4 regions of the Microbispora sp. H10836 genome follow, and region 4 is predicted to be linked to each of the others. Evidence: riboswitches for the same ligand, from Rfam matches in the RefSeq annotation. Region 4 holds a riboswitch; each other region holds the start of a gene.

Region 1 (5,190 bases), on a different contig from region 4:
CACGCCCGTGCCGCCACATCCCTCAGCTATGCCGTGACCTGCGGGACCGACTCGTAGAGCGCCCAGTCGGCGCTGATCGCCCCGGCCGTCGTGAGCAGCAGGGGCAGGTGCTCCCCGGTGAGCTTGTCCAGCGAGGTCTCGGCGGCGTGGCTGTTCACGTTGACCGCCGCGATGACCTTTCCCGAGCCGTCGCGCAGTGGCGCGGCCACCGACCGGATCCCGAGGGCGAGCTGCTCGTCGGTCAGCGCCCAGCCCTTCGCCCGCACCTCGCGCAACATCGCGTCGCGCTCCTGCCGGCCGGGCCGCCACCGCGGCTCGATGCCCGACCGGCTCGGCTCGGCCAGCACCCGCTCCAGCTCGTCCGGCGGCAGCGCGGCGAGCAGCACCTTGCCCAGGGACGTCTGCAGCGCCGGAAACCGCGTCCCGATCTGCACCGAGAGGGCGACGATCTTCGGTACGGCCACCCGGGCGACGTACACGATGTCGGACCCGTCGAGCTGGGCGATCGACGAGGACTCGCGCGTCTGGGCGACCAGCCGTTCCAGGTGCGGCCGGGCGACCTCCCACAGTCCCGTCGAGCGGACGTAGGAGACGCCGAGCTCGAGCACCCGCGGGGTGAGGGCGAAACCGCCCTGCTCCGCCCGGGCGTACCCCAGCTCCTGCAGCGTGAGCAGGATGCGCCGCGCGGTCGGCCGGGCCAGTCCGGTCGCGGCCGCCACCTCGGTCAGGGACATGACCGGACGCCCCGGCTGGAACGCCCTGATGACATCGAGGCCGCGCGCCAGCGCCTCGATGAAGTCGGGTCCAGTGTCGCCTCGTGCCATGAACGCCTCTTCCGCTCGAACTCGCCGAGTCAACTTTAGACCCTGCCAGCCTGTCGCTGTCCGCCTGACGGCGAGAGGAAGAACCCGGGATGCCCAGGTTCGCTCCGTCATTGCGTGACGCCCGGCGGCGGAAGCCTCTGACACGACCGCTCAGCGGACCTATGTCCGCTCCAGCGGCGGACGCCACGACAGTGCGGCGAGAAGTGTGTCCGGCCGCCTTCCCAGGGGACCGCGCGGCCTCGCGACCGGCAGGAGGCCCGGGAGGCATGACCGGCATCCGGCCGGGCACGTCTCCCGAGGCGGACGGCGAGCGGAGGGCGTCGCGGTCCGGTCACGCGGAGGGACTCGCTGCGGAACAGGTCCCGCGACTCCCGGGGTGCCTCCGCGTGCCGGGCCGCCGCTCCGCTCCGGCCCGATCACCGTGTCCGGACGAAAACGGAGGTGGTTGTGATGAGGGGACGCGTGCTGCCCTCGGCCCTGCTGGCGGCCGGTCTGCTGAGCGGCATGGGCGGGTACGGCGCCGCCGCCTTCGCCGGCACGCCGGCCCTGCCCGCCGCCCCGGCCGCCACGACGCCGGCGGCCGACCACAACGAGCATGACGTCATGTTCGCCCAGATGATGATCCCGCATCATCGTCAGGCGGTGGAGATGTCGAAGCTGGCCGAAAGCCGGGCGGCCGACGCCCGGGTCAAGCGGCTCGCCGAGCGGATCAAGGCCGCCCAGGCTGCCGAGATCCAGGCGATGAGCGGCTGGCTCACCGCCTGGGGCGAACGGGTGCCCGATGAGAGCGCCGCGCCGGCCCACCACGCCATGCCCGGCATGATGTCCCCCGAGGACATGCGGCGCCTCGAAGGCCTGTCCGGACGGCCCTTCGACCGGGCCTTCCTCACGATGATGATCCGGCACCACGATGGCGCCGTGACCATGGCACGGGACGAACTGCGCGCCGGAGCGTACGAGCCGGCCCGGCGGATGGCGACGTCCGTCGTCTCCAGCCAGTCGGCCGAGATCAAGGAGATGAAGCGCCTCCTGGAGTGAGGCGGCCGCCGCCCGGCCGCCGCCCCTGCGACGCGGGCTCGCGGGAGATCACCGGGTGCGGCGCCTGCGGTGCCGTCCGCCGGAGGGCGCCGCCGCGGCCTTGACCCGGAGCCCGGTCACGGCGGTGGAGACCACCGCGAAGAGCAGACCGGCCGGCAGGACGGCGTCACCCGGCGACCACACGACGTCGGGAGACTGCCCCTGTTGCGCCGCCATGTTCCTGGTGGCCGGCCCGGCCGGACCCTGGACACTGGCGTTCACCGCGGCCACGGGCTGGACCGTCACCGGCGCCTTCGGCGTCGCCTTGACCTTGCGCGGCAGGCCGTACCCGACGATCTTGCTCTTGTCGCGCACCTTCCGCTTCAGCCAGACGCCGTCGACGTTGCCCTCGATGGTGTGGACCTTCCCGCCCGCGACCTTCTCGACCACGCCGACGTGGTCGATGTCGCGGACGTTCTTGGTTCCCGACCAGTCGAAGAAGACCACGGCGCCCGGCTCGGGCTTGTCGCTCCAGGCGTGCTGCTTCTTGAACCACTTGGCGTGCCGCGTGGTCAGCGCGAACTCGCCGACGTGGTCCTGCACCCCGGCCCGGTTCGCCGCCCAGGAGACGAACATGTCGCACCAGGGTGCGGTCTTGAAGTCGGGGTCCTTGGCCACGTTGTCGGCGTACCATTCGCCGAACTTCGTATGTTTTCCCGCTCGTTCGCGGTAGCCCAGTTCCGGGCGGACGGCGTCGAGCAGCTGTCGAGCTATGGGATCGCTGGAAATCGGAGGCTCCTCATGGCGCGCTTCGAGACATGACGAACCGGCCCACCGGGCGTGACGGCATGACGGCATGGCCGTACGAGGGCACGGCCTCGCGGCGGGGCGGAATCAGAAACGGGAGATGTGGCAGCCCGTCACGGGCGCGCCATCACCCCGGAAGCCTGGAGACGTTCCAGGGCGGGCATGCGGTCCGTCGATGCGACGCGGACCGGATCGGCAGGTGGAGCCGACACTCCACGCGCTCTCCTCTCCTTGGCCGCCTACCGGGTTAGCTGACGGGTTCGGGCCAGGAGTAGCCCTACCGGATGGTCCGGATTCACCCCAAGAGACATGGGTCCCCGGTTCCCGGGATGAATGACGTCCGGGATTCGGCGGTCGCCGGTCGTCCTCGGGTTGAGGACCGCACACCGGCGCGACACGGGAAGCATAGTAGATAACAAGTAAGACACGGCCCAAAAACCGGCAAATGGCCCCATTCGGGCCGGTGTCGCGCGACACTTCCGCTGGTCCTCGCGGTCGCGGTCCGCCCTCGGTGAGATACGCCACACACCCGTACGGCACGCGCGCCCGGACGCCCGATCGGGTCAGAGCCGCCGCGCCCGGGCGCGGCGTCACTCGCCCGGGCGGCAGTCCCGCACCCCGCCGCGCTCGCAGCGGCCCGACATCGCCTCCGCGGAAACTTAGTTAGCAAAAGAAACTACTATCGTGAGCTTCCGGACGCGGCCACGCCGCCGGCCGCGCGCGACCCGATTCCAGGGAAGGACCCCAATGACCGACGCGATGTGGGCCGGCACGGTCGCCGTCACCGGACACGAAGGCGCCGAGCTCGAGGCGTACGCCGCCCGGCCGCTCGATACCGGCCCTCACGGCGGGGTTGTGGTGATCCACCACCTGCCCGGGTACGACGAGGCCACCAAGGAGGTCGTGCGCAGGTTCGCCGCACACGGATACGCGGCCATCTGCCCCAACCTGTACTCCCGCGAGGGCGCCGGTGTCAGCCCGGACGACCAGGCCGCGGCGGCCCGGGCCAAGGGGGGCGTCCCGGACGAGCAGCTCGTCGGCGACGTCGCGGGCGCCGCGGCCTACCTCAAGGGCCTGGAGCACGCCAACGGCAGGATCGGTGTCATCGGCTACTGCTCCGGCGGCCGGCAGACGTTCCTGGCCGCCTGCTCGCTCCGGATCGACGCGGCCGTCGACTGTTACGGGGCCTTCGTGGTCACCGCGCCGCCCGCCGACTTCCCGCTCAAGGCCGAGCCGCTGATCTCCCGGGCCGCCGACCTGTCCTGCCCGCTGCTCGGGCTCTTCGGCGCGGCCGACAGGTTCCCCTCGCCGGACGAGGTCGCGGTGCTCGACGCCGAGCTGACGAGACTCGGCAAGGAACACGAGTTCCACGTCTACCCGGACGCCGGCCACGCGTTCTTCTCCGTGGACCGGCCGAACTACCGACCCGCCGCCGCAGTGGAGGGCTGGAAGAAGATCTTCGGTTTCTTCGGCCGCCACCTCGCCGCCTGAGGAGGACCAGATGTGCACCTATCTCACCGAGAAGATCCGGATCGACGGCGCCGCCAAGGGGGCGTCGGGCTGGTTCACGGTCACCGACGGCATGGTCTACGTCGACCATCCCTACCATGCCTGCCAGGAACACACGGTGAACATCGACTTCACCAACCCGGCCGAGGGCCCGTCGGCCCGGGTCGCGATCGAGCTCACCGAGGAGGCGGCGCTCGCCCTGGTCGACGCGATCCACAAGGCCCTGGCCGCGGCGCCGCCCGGGCTCGCCTCCGCCGCCCGCGGGTCCGCCCCCGCCTGACCGCGCCGTGCGGCACCGGCGGCGGGCCCGGAGGCCCGCCCCCGCCTGACCGCGCCGTGCGAGCCGCCCGCCGGAGGATTTCCGGGCAGCGACCGGCCCCGGACGGGTCACTCGTCGAGCGACATGTACAGGCGGGTGCCCCACGGCCGGTATCCGACGCGTTCGTAGACGCGCCGCGACCCCTCGCCGCCGTACTCGAGCCACACCGACCGCGCGCCTCGGGCGAACATCTCGGCGGTCAGCGCGGCGGTGACCGCGGCGGCGACGCCTCGGCCGCGGAAGGCCGGGCGCGTGCCGACACCGGCGAGTTCCGACGTGCTGACGGCGGGGGCGGAGCAGGTGGCCGCACCGGCGCAGCCGCCGTCCTGCGCCCGGACGAACCGCACCGCCCCGCCGCTCTCCTCCAGGCGGCGCAGCCGGGCCGCGCCTTCCGGCGAGGCGGCGAACCCGGCGCCGAACGCCTCGGACAGGGCGGCGTCGATCGACAGGTAGTCCTGGTCCGCGACCGGCGTCTCCACCGGGGGACGGTCGTCGCTCCGCGGCGTCAGCGTGTCCGGGGTGCAGACGAGGTAGTCGTGCACCGCCTCCACGCCGAAGCCCGCCTGTGTGAGCGCGGGCTCCACGCCGGGCGCGGCGTCCGGCGCGAACTCGAGCCGGGGCCCCAGCCCGCGCTCGCGGAACGCCCCGACCAGCGCCGCGACGTCCCGCGCGGACGGCCGGGCTCCGGGCAGGGGGGTGGCGTAGTTGACGTAC
Region 2 (5,190 bases), on a different contig from region 4:
GCCTGGTGGCGTGCTGCCGCTCGCGCGGGCGCATCCCCAGGCCGCTGTCCTCGATCGTGATCACGACGCCGGCGTCCTCCTCGTCCACGTACACGTGGACCTCGGTGCCGTGCGCCGAGAACGTGGCGGCGTTGTCCATCACCTCGGCCAGCGCGTGCATCACGCCCTCGGCCGCGTACCCCGCGACGGCGACGGTGCTGGTGGAGTGCAGCCGGATGCGCCGGTAGGCGCCGATGCGGCCCATCGCGCCGCGCAGGACGCTTTCCATGACGATCGGCCGGGTCCATCGCCGCCCGGAACGGCCGCCGCTCAGCAGCGCGATGTTGTCCGCCAGCCGGCTCATCTGGGAGACGCGGTGGTCCAGGTCAAGCAGGTCGGCGAATACCTCCTCTTGTTCGCCGTACCGCTCCTCCAGTTCGCGCAGCCGGGCGAGCAGGCTGGTGGCCTGTGCCTGCACCCGGGCCGCGGCCCCGGCGCACGCCGCCATCACGGCGGTGCCCCTGCGCTCGCTCTCGGAGAGCTGCCGCGCCGTCTCGCGCAGCAGGTCGCGTAGCGGGTCCTGCCCCGGCTGGCGTATCTCGGCCAGTGCGGCGCTCACCGACATCCGGTCCGTCTGGATCCGCCGGAACAGCTCCGGCAGCGTCTCGCCGATCAGCCGGGAGATCTCGCCCTCGGTCGCATCGCGGGACGCCTGGGCGACGGCGCGCTCGCGTTCGAGCAGTTCGAGCTCGTGCCCGGCCGCTCTGAGCAGGTGCAGCAGCGGGCCGTCCGGAGGCTGCGGTATCTGGGAGAGCGCGTCGGCGACCGAGGCGCCGTCCCGCACCTGACGTCCCAGCGCGGGCAGCGACTCCTCGGCCATTCGCAGTGTTTCCCGCTCCAGCCAGGTGAACCGCGCGCCGGCCCACTCGGCCTGCTCACGCAGCCGGCGACCGGTGCCGGAGTAGTGGACAATGGCCGCGACGGCGCCGGACAGGAGTGCGGCCGAGACCCCGCCGACGAGCGCCATCAGCTCTCTGGCCTCATAAGGGGCGGCGGATATCGCCCACAACCACGCGCAGGCCGTAATGATCATGGCGCCGAGAGAGGCGAGGGTTGCCAGTTCCCTCGGTGAAAACCTTCTCCGCGCCCGGTGGGGTACATCTACTGACATCGGCGTCCTCGGGGTGGCGGCAGAGCATGACAAGGCCGCGTCGAACCTGCTGTTCTCCCTGGTAGGCGGGACGGCCATGCGGTGCCGTTTCACAGCAGGGCGTGAACAGGCAGACACCGTAGCACCATGCCTACGACCAAGAACAGACAGTCACCTCGAACCATGTGGTTCAGTTCTAATCAACCATGAGTCAACTCATCCATTGACTAATACTCACTTTTTGGACATTCATAGATTTATGATGATGATTTTCCCTAGTGCGGCAGCCGCCATTTGCCAGCTGAGCTGGGTGTATGCGGTGGATAGGCGGGCTCGATGGTGGAACCAGCGGGCGCGGGCTTGATGACGGCGGCGCCAGGCCAACCAGTGCAGGTAGACGGCTTGCGGGCCTCTAGTACATCGAGATGTGGACGTGGTCGTAGTGGTTGGCGGTGACTCCGCCGCGGTCGGACATCGTCCGCCAGCCCGGGTGGCCGAGGTTGTAGATGCGCTGCTGCCAGATCACGTACATCACGCCCAGCTTCGGCCCGTTCTTGATGGCCCAGGCGGCCAGGCTGTCGCCCAGCGCCTTCATCTCCGGGGAGGGCATGGCGCCGCCCGAGCTCATCATGAAGTCGCAGGCACGCCCGAGGGGGTGCTCGCCGCTGTTCTCCGCGCGGTAGCAGCCCACTGGAAACCGCAGATCGAAGGTCTTGCCGACCTCGGTACGCATGAGCCGCATGCGGGGGGTGATGTTGTCGGAGCCGGCGGGCAGCTCCGGCGCCCACGAACCACCGGCCCGTCTGCCCGGGGCGATCGGGATGAGGGCGTCGAGCTTGTCCTTGATCTCGTCGATGAGGTCCTCTGCGTCCTCGCGCTGTGCGGCGACCTCGGCGGCCTGCGTCTTGAGCTGTCCGGTGAGCGTCTTGGCGGCGTCCGCGGCGCGTTGCCGCTCGGCGCGGACCTGCTCGAAGTGCTCGAGCCTGGCGGCCTGCTCCTCCTTGAGCTGGTAGTTCAGCGCGGCGGTGTTCATGTCGGGCAGCGCCATCGAGCTGTCGGTCTGGTAGCGCAGCCCGGCCATCTGCCGTACGGCGTCCCTGGCGGCCTCGTAATCGGCCTCCGCCTTGGCCAGCCGCCCGCGCGCGGCCTTCTCCTCGACCCGGGCGTCGGCGAGCGCGACCCGTTTGGCGTTGTAGTCGGCGATCAGCCGGTCGATCCTCTTCCGCAGGTCCGACAGCTCCTGCTTGAGCTGCTTCTCCGTCGGCTTGGGGTCGGCGGCGCCCGGGGCGGCCGCGCCGAACAGGAGGGCGGCGGAGGCGAGCACACCGACGGCCAAGGGGAACGCGCGGGGCAGAGCCCACTCCTCTCCACGTGCCTGCCGGGTTAGCTGACGGGTGCGGGCTGGAGGAGCCCGGGCAGGCGGCTGCCTTGACCCCAGATGCGTGATTGGGTCCCCGGCTCCCGGGCGAGGCGCCCGGGATTAGGCGTACCGGCTGTGACAACCGGTGCCAGGGATACTACTGGTAAAGAAACTCCAGGTGCCACCCAAGTCGCAACCGTTCGGTGATCAAGTCGTGACCACCTCGCGGAGCATCCGGGCGGCCTCCTCCGGGAGCACGTCGTTGACGAACGCGCCCATCGCCGACTCCGAGCCGGCGAGGTACTTCAGCTTGTTCGGCGCACGCCGGATCGTGAAGAGCTGGAGGTGGAGATGGGCCAGGTCGCGCCGGTAGGTGACCGGGGCCTGGTGCCAGGCCGCGACGTACGGCATGACGACGCCGAACAGCCCGTCGAGGCGGCGCAGCACCTCGATGTAGAGCGGCGCGAAGGCGGCCCGTTCCTCGGGCGACAACGCGGGGATGTCGGGCACCCGGCGGTGCGGGTAGACGTGCACCTCGAACGGGTACCGCGCGGCGGCCGGGACGAAGGCCGTCCAGTGCTCGTTGGCGGCCACCACCCGGGGGCCCCTCCGCTCGGCGGCCAGGACGTCCGCGAACAGGTTGCCGCCCCGGTGACGGGCGGCGGCGTCCAGCATCTGGCGCGTACGCGGCGTGACGTACGGATAGGCGTAGATCTGCCCATGGGGGTGCGGCAGCGTGATGCCGATCTCGGCGCCGCGGTTCTCGAAGCAGAAGACCTGCTCCACTCCGGGCAGTGCGGACAGCTCGGCCGTACGGTCGGCCCACGCCTCGACGACCAGCTCGGCCTGCTCGTCGCTGAGGGAGCTGAACGACGCGTCGTGGTCGGAGGTGAAGCAGACGACCTCACAGCGCCCGATCCCCGGCCGCACCTCGCTCAGGCCGCCCACCTGCTCGTACGCCCCGGTGTTGAAGCTGAACGACGGGAACCGGTTCTCGAACACCGCCACCTCGTACGGCGAGGGGATCTCCGAGCCGGGATGGGCCGGGCAGAGCGGGCACTCCTCGGCGGACGGCAGGTGGGTGCGCGTCTGACGATGCCTGGCGACGGCCACCCACTCGTCCATCAGGGGGTCGTAGCGCAGCTCGGAGGCGAGCGGGCGCGGCGGCAGGTCCCTGGGGTCGGTGGCGCCGTGGTCGGCGTCGTCGCGCCGGTCGAAGTAGATCAGTTCGCGGCCGTCGGCGAGATGGGTGATGGTGCGCTTCACAGAGCGGTCTCCAACTTTCAGCGTGCGGTGTTCGGCGTCACAGTGCGGTCTCCAGCGCGGATTCCCCGGACGGATCGGCGAGGAGAAGTTCGCCGGCGTGCTCCGACAGCGCGGCGCGCGCCTCCTCCGGCAGGCCGACGTCGCTCACGACCACGTCGGCCTCGCCGAGGGCGGCGATCGTGCTGATGCCGATCGTCCCCCACTTGGTGTGGTCGGCCAGGACCACGAGCTGCTGGGCGGCTGTGATGAGGGCGCGGTCGGTCTCCGCCTCCAGCAGGTTGGGCGTGGTGTATCCCGCCCTGACGCTCATGCCGTGCACGCCGAGCATGAGGGTGTCGACGTTCAGGGAGCGGACGGCCGCCACGGCCACCGGGCCGACCAGGGCGTCGGAGGGCGTGCGCACACCTCCCACCAGCACCACGGTCTGGTCGGGCCGCCCCGCCCGGTGGAAGACGTCGGCCACCTGCACCGAGTTGGTGATCACTGTCAGCTCGGGCACGTCCACCAGGTGGTGGGCGAGCGTCCAGGTCGTGGTCCCGGCCGACAGGGCGACGGAGCTGCCCGGCCGTACGAGCATGGCCGCCCGGCGGGCGATGGCCTCCTTCTCGGCCTGCTGCCGCACCGACTTGGCCGCGAAGCCCGGCTCCTCCGTCGAGCCGGTGCCGGTGGCGGTCGCCCCGCCGTGCACTTTGACGATCAGGCCGCGTTCCGCGAGGACCTCCAGGTCGCGGCGGATCGTCATGTCCGAGACCCCGAGGTCGCGTACGAGCTGCGCGACGCGCACCCCGCCGGTTCTGCGTACCCTCTCCAGGATCGCCTGCTGCCGTTGCTGGGCCAGCATCCACCACTCCTGTCAACAGATTCAAACAAATTATGCCCCACGCACGTGGGGACATGTTGAGTTGGGGTCCGGGTACTTGCCCGGTCGCGGTGCCGGGGAGGACAGTGAGCGAAAGCCGTACTCGACGGAAGGCGGTCTTCATGGGCAGACGCGCGCGCAAGTCGAAGGCACGCAAGAAGAAGAAGGCCAATCACGGCAGGCGGCCCACGGGCCGGTAGAGGCCCGGCCTAGGGGTTCCTGCCCCAGGCGGCGAGCAGGTGAGTCTGCTGGTCGGCGCCGGCCGGGACGTCTCGCTCGTCCCCGATCACTCCCGCCTCGCGGTAGTCCTCCCGCGCCTTCTCGAACCATTCCGAGCAGGAGGCGACGAGCTCGGGGTCGAGCCTTTCCGGCCCGCCGATGGCACGTGCCAGGTCCCAGGTGTGGATCAGCGCGTCCGCGAACAGCTCGGTGATGTACTCCTCGCCCGGCACGTCGCCGAAGGACAGGTGGGCGACGGCGGTCAGGGCGCCCTCGGCGTACACCGCCTGCACGGCGCCCTGTGCGGACGCCTCGAACGCCTTGACCGGGTCGTCGCCGAGCACGTCGCCCTCGAAG
Region 3 (5,190 bases), on a different contig from region 4:
GGCCTACCTGACCCGTCCGCCCGGCTGGCCGGACCTGGTCGAGCAGGCGCGGGCCGACCTGGAGCAGGCCGCCGCGGCGGGCAGCCAGCGGGAGCAGGCGGAGACGCGGCTGCGCGAGCAGCTCGCGGCGCAGCGTGCCTCCGCCAAGGAGGAGATCGACCGGGTGCGCGAGCAGCTCAAGGCGGCCCGCGCGGAGAACTCCGACCTGCGGCGCAAGCTGCACGAGGCCCGTGAGCGGGTCAGGGCCGCCGAGGCCAGGACGGCCGAGCTGGAGGCGGAGACGGCCGAGGCGCGGGCCAGGGCCGCGAGCGCCAACGGCGCGGCCGAGACCGAGCTGCGCCGGCTCAGGGAGCGCCTGGCGGACGCCGAGCGCCAGCTGGAGGCCAGCCGCAGGGCCGCCCGCGAGGGCCGCAGCATCGAGGACGCCAGGGTGCGGGTGCTGCTGGACGCGCTGCAGGACGCCGCCGCGGGGCTGCGCAAGGAGCTCGGCCTGCCCACGACGATCAGCAGGCCGGCCGACTACGTGACCGCCGTCGTGCCGGGCGAACCGGGCGTGACGGCCGTGCCCGCGCGGGCGCTGGCCAACGACGACCCCCAGCTGCTCGACCAGCTCCTGGCCATCCCCCACCTGCATCTGATCGTCGACGGCTACAACGTGACCAAGACCGGCTATCCCTCGCTGACCCTCGCCGACCAGCGGGCGCGGCTGCTCACCGGGCTCGGCGGGCTCGCCGTCCAGACGCGGGCGGAGGTGACGTGCGTCTTCGACGGCGCCGAGCTGAACGGGCCCGTCCAGGTGTCCGCGCCCCGCGGGGTCCGGGTGATGTTCAGCGCGCCCGGGGAGATCGCCGACGACCTCATCCGCACGCTGGTGCGGGCGGAGCCGCCGGGGCGGGCGATCGCGGTCGTCTCCTCCGACCGGGAGGTGGCCGAGTCGGTGCGCCGCATGGGCGCGCGCCCGGTGCCCTCGCTCCTGTTGCTGCGCCGGCTCGGCCGGGGCTGAGCCGCCGTACGCACGCTCCGGACCCGCGTCGTCGCCCTGGGTCATGACCACCGCGAATACCTGCGACTAGGTTGAAGCTTCAAGATCGCCTAGATAGAGTCGCGCGCAGGTTTCGTAGATCTAAAAAGGGGGCCTCAGTGCGAGGGCGTGTGCCGGTGGCCGCCGGTCTGGCCGCCGTGGTCCTGCTGACGCCGGTGACGGGCGCGCAGGCGGATCCGAAGCCCACAGTCGCGCAGGCCAAGGCGAAGCTGAACAAGCTGAACGAGCAGGCCGACAAGCTCGTGGACCGCTATAACGCGGCCAACGAGAAGTGGAAGAAGGCGAGGCAGAAGTACCTCGCCATCAACGAGGACTACAAGAAGCAGAACGTCCGGGTGGAGGAGCTCCGCGCCGGGCTGGTCACGATGGCCGTCAACAGCTACCAGGTCGGCGACATGGGGTCGTGGGGCGGCGTCTTCTACAGCTCGAACCCCGACTCCATGCTCAGCGGCCTGGCCACGCTCAACCACATCTCGGCCGAGCGTGCGGGGCGGCTTCGCGAGTACGAGGGCGCCATCCAGGGCCTCAAGGACCGCCGTGACCAGAGCAAGACGCTCTACAAGGAGGCCGCCGACGTCAGGAGCGAGCTCGCCGACGAGAAGGAGAAGGTCGACAAGCTCGTCAGGGAGCAGATGAAGCTGCTGCGCTCGCTCGGGACGTACAACCCCGGCAATCCGAACAGCGCCGGCGTCGTCTACACCGGACCGGCGTCGGGTAACGCGCTGTCGGCCCTCCAGTTCGCCTACAAGCAGGTCGGCAAGCCGTACCGCTACGGGGGCACCGGGCCGGACTCCTGGGACTGCTCGGGCCTCGTGCAGGCCGCCTGGTCGGCGGCGGGGGTGACCCTGCCCCGGACCAGCTACGAGCAGTGGGCCTGGGGCGCGAGCCGCAGGGTCTCCCTGGACGAGCTCCAGCCGGGCGATCTGCTCTGGCACGCCGGTTACGGGCACGTCGGCATCTACGCCGGCGACGGCAAGGTCGTCCACGCTCCGCAGACCGGGGACGTTGTGAAGATTGTCACACTCGCCGAGTATCACGCCATCGGTGCTGTCCGTCCCTGACGTCTCGCCCGGATCTGTGATGGTTGTGCCTCATGTGGCCGGATTGGGCCCGTGTGACGGGACTGTGAGCAGAGTCACATTTAGTCATCCGTGCTGCGGGTAAGCTGCGGTTTCTTCTTCTCGGCCTTCGTTATCCGATCTTTATCCGGCGCGAGGGCTTTGCCGAACGCGCCGGGTCCTGGGTAGCTTCTGGGCCGCGGCGGGCACGCCTCGCCGCCGCGAACCGGTCCGGCCGGCCGGTAGCGCAACCATCCACCGTCATCGGCGCCTCCAACACCCTCCCCCTCGCGGGATCCCCGGCGCCGATGGCCTGCCGAGTCCGTGCAGTCAGGAGGCACGGAGCCGGGGAACCATCGACCTTCACGCGAAGGTCCGGGGTGAATCGGCGCATCGCGCGCCGTAGGGCGACTTCCCCGCCCGAACCCGTCAGCTAACCCGGTAGGCGTTTGCGGAAGAGCCGAGGAGAGATCCTGTCTACCACCCCCGCTAGCCTGTCCCGTATTGCCCGAATTGCCCTGGGAGGTGCCGCTTTGACGGCATCCGTAGGGGTCGCCGGTGCGCATCCGGCGGCGGCCGACACGGTGACGGTCACGGTCGTCAAGACAGCCCCCGAGACGAAGACGACCACGAAGACGGCCACGGCGACCGGTGCGAACACCGCCGCCCGCGAGGCCGCGGCGAAGAAGCAGGCGACCAAGAAGAAGTCCGCCGCCAAGCGGAAGGTCAGCAGGACCGCGCTCCAGCGGGCCAAGGCCCGGCGCGCGGTGCAGATGGCCAGGAAGCAGATCGGCGACCCCTACCGCTACGGGGCCACGGGACCGGGCGCGTTCGACTGCTCGGGCCTGGTCCAGTACGCCTGGCGCAAGGCGGGCGTACGGCTGCCGCGCACGACGTGGTCCATCCGGGGCACGGTCAGGAAGAAGGTGTCCTGGGGGCACTTCGAGCCCGGTGACCTGATCTTCACCAGCGGCGGCGGCCACGTCGGCATGTACGTCGGGCACGGCAAGATGGTCCACGCTCCGCACAGCGGCACGCGGGTGCGGATCGACAAGCTGGACGCCTACCGGAGGAGCACCTTCGTGGGTGCCGTCCGTCCGGGCGTCTGAGGGCGCCGGTCACCAGCCCCCTCGACCGGCGCCGTCCTCGCGGCCCCGTCCACCTCGCCGAGGTGGACGGGGCCGTGGCATGTGCTGGTTACCATGCACGGCGTGACTGTCACGAGTGGCGTGCCCGTAGTCGTGCCGGGCGGGCGCGCCGAGGCCGGTCGGCGCCGGCCCGGCGATCCGTCCCACGGGGCCGTCCGTCCCCGCCGTGTCGCGGCCGTGGCCGTCGCGCTGGCCGCGCTGCTGGCCGGACCGGGGGCCGCGGCCGCGCCCGATCCGCTGCTCGCCCTGCGGCTCGATGCCCGCGCCGCCGTGCGGGAGCATCCGGGCATGTGGACCGGCGCCTCCGTCGCCCGCGGCGCGCGCGCGGTCGTCGTCGGGTCGCCCCGGCCGCTGGTCGCCGAGATCGCCGCGCTGGCCGATCGTGCGGGCCGTACGGTGACGAGGATCTGGGGCGGGTACGGCGGCGCGGTGGTCCTCGTGCCCCGCGGCGCGGAGCAGACCGCCGTGCTGGCCGCGCCCGCGAAGGTGGACGGCCTGGCGGCCGTCGCCACCGGCGGCCGGGTGATCGTGCAGCCGGCCGCGTTCGCCCGCCTGTCCGCGACGGGCCGCCTGGTCGTCGTGACCCACGAGCTGACGCACGTCGCGACCGCCGGTCCCCGCGCCGTCCCGATGTGGCTCATGGAGGGCTTCGCCGACTACGTGGGCTACCTGGACAGCGGGCTGCCGGTCCGCACGGTGGCCGCCGAGCTGGCCGCCGACGTGGCCGCCGGCAGACCGGCGCTGCGGGAGCTGCCGGGGCCCGGCGACTTCGCCGCCAGGCCCGCCCAGGCGTACGAGGAGGCGTGGCTGGCCTGCCGCTACATCGCCGCACGGTTCGGCGAGCGGAGGCTGGTCGCCCTCTACCGCGCCGCGCGGCGAGAGGAGATCGGCGCCGCCCTGCGGGAGGTGCTCGGGCTGACCGCCGGCCGCCTGACCCTCGAATGGCGGGCGTACGCGCGCGGGCAGCTCGCCCGGTCCTGATCGGCGTACGGCGGCGGTACGGCGGCGGCTGCGACAATGCCTTCTCGGGCGGCGCGGGCGGACCGCGCGGCCACGCCGGGGGGTGAGATGACGAAGCGGACGCTGATCGTCACGAACGACTTCCCGCCCAGACCGGGCGGCATCCAGGCGTTCGTGCACGGCCTCGCCTCCCGCCGGCCGCCCGGCTCGGTGGTCGTGTACGCCCCGCGCTGGAAGGGATGCGAGGACTTCGACGCCCGCCAGCCGTACGAGGTCGTCCGTCACCCCTCCTCGCTGATGCTGCCGACGCGCTCGGTGGCGAGAAGGGCGGCGGCGCTGGTCGAGGACGGCGCCACCGTCGTGTTCGGCGCGGCGGCGCCGCTGGGGCTGCTCGCCCCCGCTCTGCGCGCCGCGGGCGCGGGCCGGATCGTCATGCTCACCCACGGGCACGAGGCGTCCTGGGCCCGGCTGCCCGGCGCGCGCGCCCTGCTGCGCCGTATCGGTGCGGGGGCCGACGTCGTGACCTACCTCGGCGAGTACACCCGCCGCCGGATCGCCCGGGCCGTCCCCCTCTCCCGGCTCGTACGGCTCGCGCCGGGCGTGGACACCGCGGCCTTCCGTCCCGGGGCGGGCGGTGACCGGATCCGGGCCTCGCTCGGCCTCGGCGACCGGCCGGTGGTCGTGTGCGTTTCGCGGCTGGTGCCGCGCAAGGGCCAGGACGTGCTGCTGCGGGCCTGGCCGCTCGTCCTGCGGCGGGTCCCCGGCGCGGTCCTGCTGCTGGTCGGCGGCGGCCCCTTGCGGCGGTCGCTGGAGCGGAGCGCCGCCCGGGCCGGCCTGCGCGGCTCGGTGGTCGTCACCGGGTCCGTCCCCTGGGCGTCCCTGCCGGCCTACTACGACGCGGGCGACGTGTTCGCCATGCCCTGCCGCAGCAGGTTCGGGGGCCTGGACGTCGAGGGCCTCGGCATCGTCTACCTGGAGGCGT
Region 4 (5,190 bases):
GCCGGCCATGAAGTCCAGGAACCGGCGGACGAACTCGCCACGGGTCAGCCGCTGGCCGGCGTCTCCGCCGCCCGGGTCCTGATCGAAGGCCGTCCGGAAGAGAGCCCGGCACTCCCGGGCGTCGATGACCTGGTCGTCGTCCGTGTCGGTGACGTCGAACAGGACCTCGGCGATCCTGATGAGGGCGGGGCCGGCCATGGCGGCCGCCGCCGCGGCGTACTCGCCGCCGGTGATGCGTCCGTCGCCGTCGGTGTCGAGCTCCTTCTGCAGCTCGCGCCACCAGTCGGCGAAGGCGGCGAACAGGCGATCCTCGTCCTGGGTGTCCAGGTCGAGACGGGTGGCGATCTCCCGGGCCATCGCGGCGAGGTCGGGCCAGCGGAGGTGGCCGTCGCCGGTCTGATCGAGGACCTCGGAGAAGAAGCGCGAGGCGGAGCGCACCGCCGAGTCGCCGGCGGCCGCCGTCTCCTGACCGGGCGTGATGAGGCGCAGGAGCGCCCCGGCTTTCGCCATGCCACGGCGTAGCCCCGCCAGCGCCTCGCCGCCCCGCTGCGGCGTGTAGCCCGGGTCGAGCATGGTCATGACCGTGTCGAGCCGTGTCCACGACTCCGGCAGCAGCCGCGTCGCGAGACTCGTGGACAGGCAGGCGGCGTGCATCAGCGTGCGCGTGCCGGGCACCTCGGCGAGGCCCAGTCGCGCGCGGAGCGACTCGGGCAGCGACGCCACGATGATCGCGCTGGCCGTGGGGCCGGCGATCGCCCTGCCCGCCGCCCACACGGCCGGCCGGTCGCGGAGCAGAGGGGGCGCGGGTACCTGCGCGAACAGGCGGTCGAGGATGACGTGGACCGCTTCGGTGTTCTCCAGCCGCTCCTCGACGACGGACGTGTAGTAGCGCCAGAACTCCCGCAATGTGGGCGGAAGCTTGCCGCCGTAGGGGTCCATCAGTGCGAGGAACGCCTGGAACTCGGCGTACAGCCGGTCCAGGGCGGGGCCGTCGAGGGACTCGCCGCCGAGCCGGCACATCGTGACGGTGGACTCGAACAGCGTCGCCACCACCCAGGCGCGAACCTCGGGATCCGCGGCGTTGAACGGACGGTTCTCGGCGTCGGTGCCGGTGATGCGGGCGTGCAGACGGTTGAGCCGGGCCGCCTCCCGCCGCCGTACTTCGCTGTCGGGGTCGACCATCCGCTGCGCGCTGAGCACGGTGTTGCGCAGGCGCCGCCACGGGTGCGCGACGAAGGTCGAGTTGGTGATCAGCGCGGCGCCGATCTGCGGGTGCGCGGCCTCCAGGACGATGGCCCGGGTCGCCACCAGCCCCCAGCGTGTCTGGTGGGTCAACCGGTGGAGCATCGATCCCGGGCCGAGCGGATCGGCGTCGGTTCCGGCGGGTGCGGCGTCGCTCATCGACATTCCTTTCCTGTCAGGGCCGGTGCCTGCACACCGCCGAACCGGCGGTCGCGCCGCCGGTAGGTCTCCAGGCATTCCCAGAAGTGCCCGGCGCGGAAGTCCGGCCACAGCACCCGGGGGAAGACCCATTCGGCGTAGGCCACCTGCCACAGCATGAAGTTGGAGATCCGCTGCTCTCCGGAGGTGCGGATGACCAGGTCCACCTCCGGCATGTCGGGGTGGGGCAGACGACGGGCGAAACTCTCCTCGGTGACCTGCTCGGGCGGCACCCCGTCGCGGATCAGCGACCGGGCGGCCTCGACGATGTCGCGGCGACCGCCGTGGTCGAACGCCACCGTCAGCGTCATCCGCCGGTTGTCGCGGGTCAGCGTCGTCAGGTCGGCGATGTCCCGGGCCAGCGCGGGCGGGATCCGCGGATCGGTGACACCGAGGAACCGGCAGCGGATTCCGCGTGTGTGCAGGGACAGGGCGTGTTTGCGGAGGGCGCGGCGAACCAGCCGAAGCAGGTCGTCGACCTCGGCGGCCGGACGTCGCCAGTTCTCCGTGGAGAAGGCGTACAGGCTCAGCCACCCGACGCCGGCCGTGTGGGCCGCCTCGATGACATCGATCACGGCGGTCTCCGCCGCCCGATGCCCCTCGATGCGGGGCAGCGACCGCTGCGCGGCCCACCGGCCGTTCCCGTCCATGACGCACGCCACGTGATGAGGCACGCCTCTCACATCGCCCGCCTCGGGGAGGAGTACATGGTCACTTCCGTCGTTCGCCGCCGTCCCCGGCCCTGGTTCGGGGAGGGGAGGAGAGTGATCTCTCCGGTGACGGACTCTTTCACGCTGCGAGATTTCATGACTACTTACCGTTAGTAGTCATGATCCTTACCCTGGGTGCCGGGCGAGGGGATTCGGGCGCCGCCCCTGTGAGTGGGTCCGGGTTGTCGCAGGTAAAGACATGTTTTGTCCCGTTTACACCATTCTGGTGGTGTGTGTACCTTTAGGGCACACGGTTTGGGGTACCGACCGGCCTCCGGTGCCGTATCCCTTGCCGTGTCGTTGCCCGGTCCGCGCGGTGCCATGACCGTGCGGCCGCCGAATCCGCGATCTGCGGAGCCGGGGACCCACTTCTCTCCGGGGTGAATCGGGAGCAGCCCCCAGATGCGCCCGTAGGGCACTTCCTGCCCGAACCCGTCAGCTAACCCGGTAGGCGGCATGGAAGCAAGGAGTCAACCCCGACATGTCCACCCACCGCCCCTCCCTCGGTCGCCGGCCCTCCGGCCGGCGCCTGCGCTCCGCCCTCGCGGCGGCGACCCTCGCGGTTTCGGCCGCCACGGCCGGCGTCACGGCGGCCGTCGTCCTGCCCGCTCCGGCCTACGCCAACCCGCACACGTACGGCCAGGACGTCTCCGGCTACGAGGCCGACCACGACTGGATGAACAGCCGTGCGCAGTTCGGCTTCATCAAGGCGACCGAGGGCACGTCCTGGGTCGACTCGTCCTTCCCCCGGCACTGGCGTGAGCTGGACAAGAAGGGCATCGTCCGCGGCGTCTACCACTACGGTCATCCCAAGAACGACCCCATCGCCGAGGCCGACCACTTCCTCGACGAGGTGAGCTCGCAGCCGGGCAAGCCCGGCGACATCCTGGTGCTCGACCTGGAGACCAGCGACGGCCAGTCGGTCGAGCACGTCAACGAGTGGGCCAAGGCCTGGCTGGAGTACGTGACGGCCAAGACCGGGACCAAGCCGATGTTCTACAGCGGCTGGAACTTCGCCGACAAGTACGGCCGCGGCCTCGGCGACTACCCGCTCTGGGTGGCCCACTACAGCAAGGCTCCGGGCGACATCACGCCGCCCGCCGACTGGAAGGCCTGGGCGATCCATCAGTACACCGACTCGCCCATCGACCAGAACGTCTCCGCGCTGACGCCCGCCCAGCTGCGCGCGCTCGGCCGCCAGTAGCCGCACGGCCCCCGGGGCGGGCGTCCCGCCCCGGGGGCCGTGCCGGCCTCAGACCACCGCGCCGGAGCCGTCGCGCCGCGCGGGCTTGACCCGCGGTGCGGCGGGAGCCGGCGGCGGCTGACCGGAGCGCCGCTCCAGCGCGATCGCCACCGGCCCGGCCACGAACGACGACGACAGCGTGCCCACGACGATGCCGATCAGCAGGGCGACGGCGAAGTCCCGCAGCGAGTCGCCGCCGAACACCGCCAGCGCCGCCAGGATGAACAGCGCCCCGAGTCCGGTGTTGACCGTGCGCGGCGCGGTCTGCAGGATCGCGGCGTTCACCACGCGGCCGAACGGCTCGCCGCGCCGCACCGGCCACAGCTCGCGCACCCGGTCGAACAGCACGACCTTGTCGTTGACCGAGTAACCGATGATCGTGAGCATCGCGGCCAGGAACACCCCGTCGATCGGCTTGCCCAGCCAGGCGAACGTGCCGACGACGACGGCCGCGTCCACGAACAGCGCCGCCACGGCCGCCGTGCCGAACGTCCACCGGAACCGGAACGCCAGGTAGGCGAGCTGCGCGGCGAGCGCGACGGCGAGCGCGATGATCGCGTTGCGGCGCAGCTCCTCGCCCAGGCTCGGCCCGATGAGCTCGTCGCGCTGCTTGGTGACCTCGCCCACGCTCCGGTCCAGCGCCTCCTCCACGCGGACCACGTCGTCGGCGCTGATCTGCCCGGTGCGCACCGAGATCGCGTCGTCCGACCGCTGCACGACGGCCGAGGGGAACCCGGCGTCCGCCACCGCCTGCCTGGCCGCCGCGACGTCGACGGGCCTGCTCGTGCCGAACTCCACGATCCGGCCGCCGGTGAACTCGACGCCGTAGTTCAGGCCGCGGGTGACCAGCCCCGCCCCCGCGAGCACGAGCAGCCCGGCCGCGACGGCGAGCCACAGCCGCCTGCCCCGCATCAGATCCGGGTCGCGCCGGGTCAGCCAGGTCCTGACCCGGCCGATCGAGCCGATGCCGGCCGCCCGCGGGCCGATCCTGCTGATCAGCGCGGTGGCGAGCACCCGGGTGATCAGCATGGCCGAGACCAGCGAGGCCAGCACGCCGATGGCCAGCGTCACGCCGAAGCCCTTCACCGGCCCCGAGGCCAGCCAGAACAGCAGCCCGGCGGCGAGCAGGGTGGTGATGTTGGAGTCGGCGATCGCGCTCCAGGCGTTCTTGAACCCTCGTTCGAGGGCCGCCTTGAGGCCCCGGCGGGGCGCCTCGCCGTACTCCTCCCTGGCCCGTTCGAAGACCAGCACGTTGGCGTCCACCGCCATGCCGATCGCCAGGACGAACCCGGCCAGGCCGGGCAGTGTGAGCGTGGCCCCCATGGCGACGAGCCCGGCGTACGAGATCAGGCCGTAGCAGGCGAGCGCGACCGCGGCCAGCACGCCCACCACCCGGTAGACGATGCCGATGAACAGCGCGGTCAGGATCACTCCGACGATGCCGGCCTTGGCGCTCGCCGCGATGGCGTCGGCGCCGAGGGTCGGGCCGACCGTGCGCTGCTCGACCATTTCCAGCGGCACCGGGAGCGAGCCGCCCTTGACCAGCACCGCGAGGTTCTGCGCCTCCTGGGCGGTGAACGACCCGGTGATCTGCGTGGTGCCGCCGCTGATCCCCGCCTCGCAGGCGATCGACTCGTCCACCTGCGGCGAGGAGATGATCTCGTTGTCGAGGACGATGGCGACGCGGCGCTTGTGGTCGCCGGGAGGCGCGCAGGCCGCCGTCCCGGTCAGCTCCCGCCAGGGTCCGGGCTCCTTGAAGTCGATCGTGACGAACCAGCCGGGCCCCAGCTGGGGGTC

The links. Region 4 has a riboswitch for cyclic di-AMP ahead of HHX30_RS32720 (glycoside hydrolase family 25 protein). Riboswitches for the same ligand answer to the same signal wherever they lie in the genome.
Region 1: linked by a shared signal. The riboswitch ahead of HHX30_RS18275 (CHAP domain-containing protein) and the one ahead of HHX30_RS32720 (glycoside hydrolase family 25 protein) in region 4 are both predicted to bind cyclic di-AMP.
Region 2: linked by a shared signal. The riboswitch ahead of HHX30_RS34830 (hypothetical protein) and the one ahead of HHX30_RS32720 (glycoside hydrolase family 25 protein) in region 4 are both predicted to bind cyclic di-AMP.
Region 3: linked by a shared signal. The riboswitch ahead of HHX30_RS41185 (C40 family peptidase) and the one ahead of HHX30_RS32720 (glycoside hydrolase family 25 protein) in region 4 are both predicted to bind cyclic di-AMP.

The regions. Positions count from the first base shown of each region.
Region 1 covers NZ_JABBWU010000009.1:118,942-124,131, forward strand. Annotated here, with positions in the region: gene HHX30_RS18265 (IclR family transcriptional regulator C-terminal domain-containing protein) at 27-824, opposite strand; gene HHX30_RS18270 (DUF305 domain-containing protein) at 1,275-1,862, shown strand; gene HHX30_RS18275 (CHAP domain-containing protein) at 1,911-2,519, opposite strand; cyclic di-AMP (ydaO/yuaA leader) riboswitch at 2,869-3,011, opposite strand; gene HHX30_RS18280 (dienelactone hydrolase family protein) at 3,396-4,139, shown strand; gene HHX30_RS18285 (DUF6295 family protein) at 4,150-4,437, shown strand; gene HHX30_RS43295 (GNAT family N-acetyltransferase) at 4,545-5,190, opposite strand, start outside.
Region 2 covers NZ_JABBWU010000026.1:100,627-105,816, forward strand. Annotated here, with positions in the region: gene HHX30_RS34825 (sensor histidine kinase KdpD) at 1-1,072, opposite strand, end outside; gene HHX30_RS34830 (hypothetical protein) at 1,542-2,465, opposite strand; cyclic di-AMP (ydaO/yuaA leader) riboswitch at 2,488-2,626, opposite strand; gene galT (galactose-1-phosphate uridylyltransferase) at 2,697-3,755, opposite strand; gene HHX30_RS34840 (DeoR/GlpR family DNA-binding transcription regulator) at 3,793-4,596, opposite strand; gene HHX30_RS43860 (50S ribosomal protein bL37) at 4,737-4,814, shown strand; gene HHX30_RS34845 (TIGR03086 family metal-binding protein) at 4,824-5,190, opposite strand, start outside.
Region 3 covers NZ_JABBWU010000001.1:418,272-423,461, reverse strand. Annotated here, with positions in the region: gene HHX30_RS01945 (NYN domain-containing protein) at 1-1,003, shown strand, start outside; gene HHX30_RS01940 (C40 family peptidase) at 1,141-2,103, shown strand; cyclic di-AMP (ydaO/yuaA leader) riboswitch at 2,405-2,563, shown strand; gene HHX30_RS41185 (C40 family peptidase) at 2,634-3,209, shown strand; gene HHX30_RS01930 (hypothetical protein) at 3,312-4,229, shown strand; gene HHX30_RS01925 (glycosyltransferase family 4 protein) at 4,317-5,190, shown strand, end outside.
Region 4 covers NZ_JABBWU010000023.1:41,271-46,460, reverse strand. Annotated here, with positions in the region: gene HHX30_RS32730 (oxygenase MpaB family protein) at 1-1,401, opposite strand, end outside; gene uppS (polyprenyl diphosphate synthase) at 1,398-2,114, opposite strand; cyclic di-AMP (ydaO/yuaA leader) riboswitch at 2,475-2,619, shown strand; gene HHX30_RS32720 (glycoside hydrolase family 25 protein) at 2,632-3,354, shown strand; gene secD (protein translocase subunit SecD) at 3,403-5,190, opposite strand, start outside.